DNA from 2 places in the Colwellia sp. RE-S-Sl-9 genome. Region 1 is predicted to be linked to the other one. Evidence: riboswitches for the same ligand, from Rfam matches in the RefSeq annotation. Region 1 holds a riboswitch; the other holds the start of a gene.

Evidence for each region. A riboswitch is a leader RNA that binds a small molecule or an ion and turns the genes downstream of it on or off. The one in region 1 is predicted to bind cobalamin.
Region 2: it holds a riboswitch for cobalamin, as region 1 does, so the genes downstream of both, ACM9HF_RS09645 (ABC transporter ATP-binding protein) here and ACM9HF_RS16595 (hypothetical protein) in region 1, are expected to answer to the same signal.

The regions. Positions count from the first base shown of each region.
Region 1 is NZ_CP182631.1:3,824,195-3,828,395, reverse strand. Features, by position in the region: gene ACM9HF_RS16605 (tetratricopeptide repeat protein) at 1-709, opposite strand, end outside; gene ACM9HF_RS16600 (cobyrinic acid a,c-diamide synthase CobB) at 763-2,124, opposite strand; gene ACM9HF_RS16595 (hypothetical protein) at 2,165-2,761, opposite strand; cobalamin riboswitch at 2,884-3,269, opposite strand; gene ACM9HF_RS16590 (histidine phosphatase family protein) at 3,399-3,986, shown strand; gene ACM9HF_RS16585 (cobalamin biosynthesis protein CobD/CbiB) at 4,016-4,201, shown strand, end outside.
Region 2 is NZ_CP182631.1:2,251,581-2,255,781, forward strand. Features, by position in the region: gene ACM9HF_RS09630 (PhzF family phenazine biosynthesis protein) at 1-737, shown strand, start outside; gene ACM9HF_RS09635 (DUF1499 domain-containing protein) at 797-1,519, opposite strand; gene ACM9HF_RS09640 (nitrate- and nitrite sensing domain-containing protein) at 1,964-2,149, opposite strand; cobalamin riboswitch at 2,173-2,377, shown strand; gene ACM9HF_RS09645 (ABC transporter ATP-binding protein) at 2,505-3,317, shown strand; gene ACM9HF_RS09650 (FecCD family ABC transporter permease) at 3,314-4,201, shown strand, end outside.

The DNA of each region.
Region 1 (4,201 bases):
TGTTAAAATCTTTACTAACAAACTGCCCATTAATATACATTTGAGCCAAGTTAACTTGCCCTTTTGCGTAACCTAATTCTGCTGATTGTTGAAAAAAGTTAAAAGCGCTTTCTAAACCCGTTTCATTAAAACGATCATTTAAAAAAGCTACGCCTTTATTATTTTCTTTTTTACCGTATATTAAACCACTAGAACGATAATTTTCTTTCATGGGCCCAACCACGTTACCATAGAGCAGATTTTGAATAGGTCTATTAGCTAAATAGATAGCCCCGTTGCTAAACATATTCTTAATTTCATTATGTGATATATCGTAACGTCGAGTTTCAAAGTATTTTTTAAAACCTAATTGCCCATAGTAAATTGCATTAATAACCGCATGCTTACTTTGATAATAAAAACCGCCATACATAAGCGTAACAATGTCGCCCGTTATATCCACTACCTTAGCAATTCTGTATTTTTCATGGGGTCGTAAATCTTTTTTAATCAGCCTAAAATCAATAAAGTAAATGTCGTTAATTTTAGGTTCTAAAATAATAGCCAAAGAGTTATCTTTTTGATGCTTATAGTCCATATATTCTGTAAAGCTGAAATACAAAGCAATAAGAGCAAGAACCACCGCAAACGTTTTTAAGGGAATTTTTATTGGACGGAAACCTATGGTTCTTAATGCCATAGCTGCTTTTATTCCTGTATTTTCTGTCACCTAACTTCCTTGAAGTTTGTTTTAATTTATTTGACCATACTACCCTGCAGCCATTACTTAGTAAAAAGTTTTACCGTTAATTCAGGATTACTTTGAAAATACCAATGCATGTACGACGCTATAATATTACCGTGCTGATAAACAAACTCGCCTAAGCGTTCACTGGGGTGATGCTTAGTTTGACTAATAGGCTCTAACGAAATGTCGGCACTTGAGTAATGAAAACTGTGGCCGCGCATTACATTATTCTCTAACGTTTCAGTTCCTTTTAAAGGTAATTCAACCCACTGAGAACCAATAGCCGCTAGCTTTTTTTGCATAATGGCATTACCCGGTAACAAGCCAACCATTGAAAACTTTTTATCTTGTAAATCAGTTAGCTGCTCAAGTAAATACAACATACCACCACATTCTGCAATCAATGGTTTATTGGTTTTAGCAAAAGATCGTACGCTCGATATAAAGCTTGTATTTTGAACAAGTTGCTCAGCATATAATTCTGGGTAACCACCGGGAATATATAACACATCACCTGCTGGTAACTCAGCATCGGTAAGTGCTGAACAATAAACTAACTCAGCGCCTGTTTCTTGTAAAAAAGCGATATTAGCCGCATAAATAAAACTAAAAGCTTTGTCTTTTACAATAATAATACGAGTGCCTTTTAAAACACCTTCATGTTGATACTCGTGTTCAACCTCTTCACAAGGAAAAAACTCTATACTGGCAGGAAGTTCAGCTAAACCTGTAGCGGCAATATGAGACGCAGCTTGATCAAGTTGTACATCAATATCAGCCAACTCTTGTGCTTGTACTAAACCCAAATGACGTTGAGGTAACGTAATGGTTGCATCTTTAGGCATTCGACCGTAAAAGCGTAAATCGTCAGGCAAGCAATTTTGTAATATTTCGGTATGTCTAGGCGTGTTAACTCTATTTGCTATAACACCTGAAAATGGCAAATTAGGACGATAGTTAGCTAATCCAAAAGCAACCGCTGCAAAGGTTTGCGCCATGGCAGAAGCGTCGATAATACCTAATACCGGAATATTAAAATACTCAGCTAAATCAGCACTACTTGGCGTACCATCAAAAAGCCCCATAACCCCTTCAATCAAAATGAGATCTGACTCAAGCGCAGCTTTATATAACAACTGTTTACAGTCTTGTTCACCCACTAACCACAAATCTAATTGATACACTAATTCGCCGCTGGCTTGGCGTAAAATCATAGGATCAATAAAATCAGGTCCTACTTTAAATACGGTAACCTTTTTACCTTGATTACGATGATACCTAGCGATAGCAGCAGTAATTGTTGTTTTTCCGGTGCCTGATGAAGGAGCAGCAACAATTAATGCTGGGCACATAGTGCCTGTGCCCTTTACATTATCAGGAGTATTTTCAAATGCCAAAGTAAACGCCTTTTATTAATAAGTTGATGTAAGCAACAATTTATGATGAAAGTTGAGCTGTTGTTTTTTCAGTGAAAAAACGATTGATACACCAATGCATTACTATTCCTGTAGCAACATAAAACACAGGATTAGAAACTGATTTAAAAAAGTATTTATTTACTCGTGTTGCATATTCAGCCCACGATAAATCTGGAAATTTCCCCGAGAAGGCATAATAACTACCATTAGAGATGAAAAAGGCAATAGAGCTAGCAATAATTAACGCTACACTCACTTTAACAATATTGGTTATCATATTTTGTTGTGACCAATCAGGACGCACGTAATAACCCGCTGCAAACATAGCAACATAACTAAAAGCTAGAGCAGGATAAGACGCGGTTAAACAATCACCAAATTGTCCTCGATGAAATGAAGACGCTAAATCAATAGTGATAGATAAAATATAAAAAAACCAAAAGTCTTTCACTTTACGCAAGTACATACCTGCTAAAAAGAACACAGCTGTAGAAGCACTTGGCAGGCTATTGAAAGTAGAAAAATGATTACCACGTGTAGCGATCATTAACAAAGTTAATAAGCCACATATGCTTAAGAACAAAGAAAGGGGTGATTTTACTTCAGTTAATTTCATAACAATCCCGTTAAATAGTTAACGGTGGAGAAATCAAAGTTAGTAAAAGAAGTGAAAACTATAAATAAGAACGTTATAGGCTAATACAAATTTACTAGTCTCTGAAAAGCCGCCCACCGCAGTTGTCGAGTATAAATTAGGCCGGTCTCCGGACTCCTGTTCATCGCTTTGCAATACCTTCCCATGCTTTCATTGAATGAAGAATACCAAACGCATTAATGAATTGAACTATTTTATATGAAGAATAAATGGTCAAATACAAGGCATTTATTTTAATAACTAGTTGTTCTAATTATTAAATAAATAACGATGTAATTGGCCATTTAAACAAGTATAAATGATCAATTGGTTATTGCGATTGGTATAAACACAGTGGTTTTTATTGCTGCTCACAGTTACCGTTGCGGGGGCAGTACTGGTATTTCACCAGTTTCACGTTTCATCTTAATTAATACTTATTCATTAAATTATAAGCATTAATTTCGACACCTAAATCTGACTGAAATAGTACCTGAAGCAAGCTGTTTATACAACATATACCCATATCAAAGTAAATGATGCACACTATTAATATTGTGCATTGAACACTGTTGCTGATTTAGTTATGCTGCGCTGCAATTAGCAAAAGTACGGCTCTATGATTACAACTTTATATTTAGCTCGCCATGGCGAAACTCAGTGGAATAAAATACAACGTTTTCAAGGACAGCTTGATAGCAACTTAACCGAGTTAGGTAAAACCCAATCAGAGCAAATAGCTCAAAACGTGCTTAAGCATAATATCGAAGTTATTTTCTCTTCAAATTTAGGACGTGCCGTAAACAGTGCTCAAATATGTAAACAAACGCTTGGCGTAAACACCCAAGTAAAATCTAGCCTTACCGAAAGGCATTTAGGCTATTGGCAAGGTAAGCAAATAACAACCTTATCGAAAGATCCTAATTATGTTGAGCTATTGCAGAAATTTACTGAGCTAACACCTCAAGGTGGAGAAAGCGCTGTAACTTGTGGCGAACGTATTTACAAAGCACTTGAAAAAATAGCGATAGAATATAAAACAGCTCATATTTTAGTGATTTTTCATGGTGAGGCTCTGCGTTGTTTTTATGGTTATATTGGTAATAATTCGAATATGAATGCCTACGACTTATTTAAAAATGGTTCTATTAACAAACTAACTTATGAGCATAACACCTCAAGTTTTCATTTAACGCCATCGACCTAAGCTAAATTGCTCTATAAAAAGGAAAGAAAGTGACATTTAACGAACTTACTTTATGGTTGTTTTCTACACTGCCTTTTTATACGCTAACATTAACAATTATTTTAGCTTTATTACTTGATAAGTACTTAGGCGAAGCTCGTCAGTATCATTACTTAGTGGGCTTTGGTTGGCTTGCTCAACAAATCGAAAAACGTTTAAACACCTTTCAAACCGAT
Region 2 (4,201 bases), 1.6 Mb from region 1:
AATGCGACTTTAATGTTCGATTTTTTACTCCGAATCATGAAGTTGATTTTTGTGGACACGCGACTTTAGCAACATTTTCATTATTGTTCGAAAAACAGATCATTGAAGCGCAAGAGTATACTCAACAAACTAAAGCGGGAAAGTTAAAGGTAAAAGTGGCCACTGATACCTTAGTGAATATGGAACAAACACTCCCGCAATATTTAGGTGTAGTTGAAAGCAAAGAAGTAGCTGAGTTATTAAATATTTCTGAAACGTTATTTGCTACGACTAATCTACCTTGTGAAATTATTTCAACGGGCTTAGCTGATGTAATAATACCTGTACCCTTTGGAACTTTAGATTCAATAGTGCCTGATTTAGATAAAATATCGCGTTTTAGTGAAAAATATAATGCGATTGGCATTCACCTGTTTGAGTTATCTCCAGCCCAAAAAAATATCTCAGAAAGTAATTCAAATAGTTTAACAGCCAGCTGTCGAAACTTTGCACCTTTATTTGGTATTCCTGAAGAGTCTGCTACGGGTAGCGCTTGTGGTGCTCTCGCCTGTTATTTAGATAAGTATAAGGTTATAGATGGCCAACACTACACGTTTGAGCAAGGTAGAATAATGGAGTCGCCTTCTTTACTGAAAGCTTCAATCTTTAAACGTGATAGTATAATTACGAAAGTAGAAGTGAGTGGTTTTGCTTATTTATTTGATTGTAAAAAGATAAAATACCCTAGGATCTGTTGATCTATCAAGATTGTTTTTTCAGCCCCCTGAAAGATCAACAAACCTAGTTAAAAGCATAATTAAAATGATGATATAAAGCTTTTTATACGTTTGGCATTAGCTCCAAGATCTGTTCCACCAATACGAGAAATGGATCGTAGATCTATCTTACTTCCTGTATCCGTTGCTTGAATACGAATAGCTACATCGTCTTTAAAACCCCAGAGTAAACTGGTATCAACTGCTTCAATCATTCCTTGCTTAATATCTTTAGCAACAATTTCCCAGCCTAATTTTATCGCCGTATCAATAGCTTTATTAAACGCTTGCTCTGTGTTCAAGATGCTTACAATGGGTTGTAGTTCTGGATAAACTTTTTGTTGTAACGGAGCTAATTTTTCGCTGTCGTATTCTAGTGGATTAGTTCCTTCGCCACGCAAGGCTAAAATGGCTTTAAATTGAGGTAAATTAACCGTGTCAGTACTTACCTGATGTAAAAAAGGTAAAGACTTAGCTTTAGCCGCTTGCATTGATAAACCAACAGCCGGTATAGCTAATAAAATAGCGACTATAGCACTACTTTTAAGCACACGTTGTTGCTTTGTAAAAAACGCAAATAAACCAATTACTATCGCTATTACCAGCACAACAATACTAGCATACCCTGTAAATTGAATGATTTTAAAAGACGTTCCCATGCCCCATAATTGCAAACGATAAGCAATAACGGCAAGAGGAAAACCCAGTAACAAAGGAATAGTTAAAAACTTACAAATAGTTATAATTTTTTTAATGAACATCATGTTGCCTTAAGATCGGTATTAATAGAAGCCCATATATTTAGCAGGCATGTGGATAATTGTACTACGAAGTATATCTAGACCTTAGAATGGCTTACATTATTTCATTGCTCAACTTCGGTTTCAAAAGTGAAAAAATAATATCCACTTAATATTCAAAGCTGTGTTCAAGTACGCTGTAGCGTTGATCATTTATTGATTTTAGGTATGAAATTTTAGCTTAGCTCACTTTTATCAATGTATTTAGTTCTAACGGTTAAATCGTTTTCTTTTCTAACTTGACTAAAGACGGCCATTAAATCTTTTATGCGATTATCTAAATCTTTAATCACGACGTAGCTTATAACTATAACTAAAAAACTTATAATAAAAATAACATCAGCGCTTAACATTAACGAGCTATTCGCTGAATTTTTAATATATCAGTTAGTTTCATTACTGATATATTTAGTTTGTTTTCAACTTGTTTAACTGCTTTATTCTATCTGTTGCTTGTTCGAACCAGTAGCTTGCATCAATACCAAATTTCCCCGTTGCTGACTTTTCCATTGCAACTTTTCGTAGTTTTTCAACTTCAAGTACAGCAGGTTGTTGCATAGCATTGGTAAATATTGATAAAACAAATACTGTTATTTAATTAAAAAATAACTGTGGTAAGATGTCGGCGCTTTTAAGGTGTTTTTTACTCTTATTTATTAGAGGAAAAACTTAAAGGGGAATATGGTGCAAGACATGGTTAGTTTTATTAACAACCACTTAATTCCATAACTGTTCCCGCAACTGTAAAGAGAGTTTAGTGACGGTTAAAATAACATCACTAAACACTTAAGTCAGAACACCTGCCTTAATCGCCTTTAGTGAACGTGCGGGTAACGCGAAAAACTAAGAATATCTCTCATATAATTATGAGTGACTTCTTATGATGTGTCCTTGTATTTCCTAAAATTGTATTCGCTATGTTTTATTCGCTATTATGGTTAAGGCACATATGTCACCCTTTGTTCTACAAGCAAATAATGTTACTTGGTCTGCAAACCCAAAAAAGGTTATTCAAGGTATTCACCTACAAATAAAAGCAAGTGAAACCGTTGCTATCGTTGGCCCCAATGGCGCAGGAAAAACCTCTCTTCTTAAATGTTTATACGGCGAATATTCAGATTATTCTGGTAATATTTATTTGCATGGCAAGCCCCTTAAAAACCTTAATAATAAAGATATAGCCAAAAAAGTCGCTGTGGTTAGCCAACATTCAGAGTCTGCATTCAACTTAACTGTTTTAGATATTGTAGGTATGGGGCTTATCCCTCATAAAGGATTGTTTGACATAAATACAGATGCCGACAAACACAATATTGAACAAGCGTTAATCAAGGTTGATCTGATAAAAAAACAGCATCAATTATTTAGTACTTTATCAGGCGGTGAGCAGCAGCGAGTATTAATTGCTAGAGCTATTGTACAAGCGCCTGATATTTTGATTATGGATGAACCTACGAATCATCTTGATATGTACTATCAGCATCAAATATTAATGTTAGCCAAGTCCCTCAACATAACCTTATTGATCACTATTCATGATCTTAATTTAGCCGCCCAATATTGCGATAGAGTGCTCATGTTAAACAACGGTCAACTTGTAGCAGATGACACACCTGAAAGTGTATTTACCGCCGAAAACTTAACTGATGTATTTAAACTAGAATGCGCTATTGATAAAAACCCTTTCACTCAAAAAACAAGAATTACCTTTGCTGGTATAAACAACCAAGTAAATGACGAATCAAAGTGGCTACAATCATGAAAAATCACTTATTAACAAAAAAGCTACCGTACAAATATTCGCTCTTGTTAATTGTTAGCCTCGTTGTTATCACGTTATTGTCTTCTATTGGGTTTGGTGTTGTTGAATTAAACCATAAAGCAGTATGGCAATGTGTAACTCAAGGGTGTGAAAAAGGTATTTACGATACCATTTTATGGGAAATACGCTTTCCGAGGGTATTGCTTGGTTTTATCGCGGGCTTTGGTTTAGCTTTAGCAGGCGCTTTAATGCAAAACGTGACACGTAACCCACTTGCCGACCCGTATTTATTTGGTATTGTTTCTGGAGCAGGCTTAGGGGCAACTTTAACTCAGTTTTTACCGGTATCAATGCAGCTTGTTTCGTTACCTTTTGCCTCTTTTTTAGGGTCTTTATTAGCGGTTGGACTTATTTTAATTGTGATATATCAAAATAATTGGCGTCGCATTGAGCACTTACTGTTAGCAGGCGTAGCGGTTTCCTTCTTATTAAGTTCTTTAACCACCTTTATTCTTTACAGCGGTGATGCTTTTTCAAGTAACCGCGTTATTTTTTGGCTCATGGGCAGTTTAGCCAGAGCAGACACCAACGCTCTACTGTTGATATCCCCCGTAATTATTATTGCTACGCTTATTGCACTTTTATTAGGACGCCAGCTTGATGCGCTATTACTCAGTGACGACAGCGCTCGCACCTTAGGAGTAAAAGTTGAACGCTTGCGTGTTATTACCCTTATTTTATGTGCTGCAATAACAGCCGTTATTGTGTCTTATTGTGGCGGCATTAGCTTTATTGGTTTGATGATCCCACATATTGTTAGGCCTTTTGTGGGCATTACCAGCGCTAAATTATTTATAGCCGTAGGCTTAGTTGGTGGCTGTTTT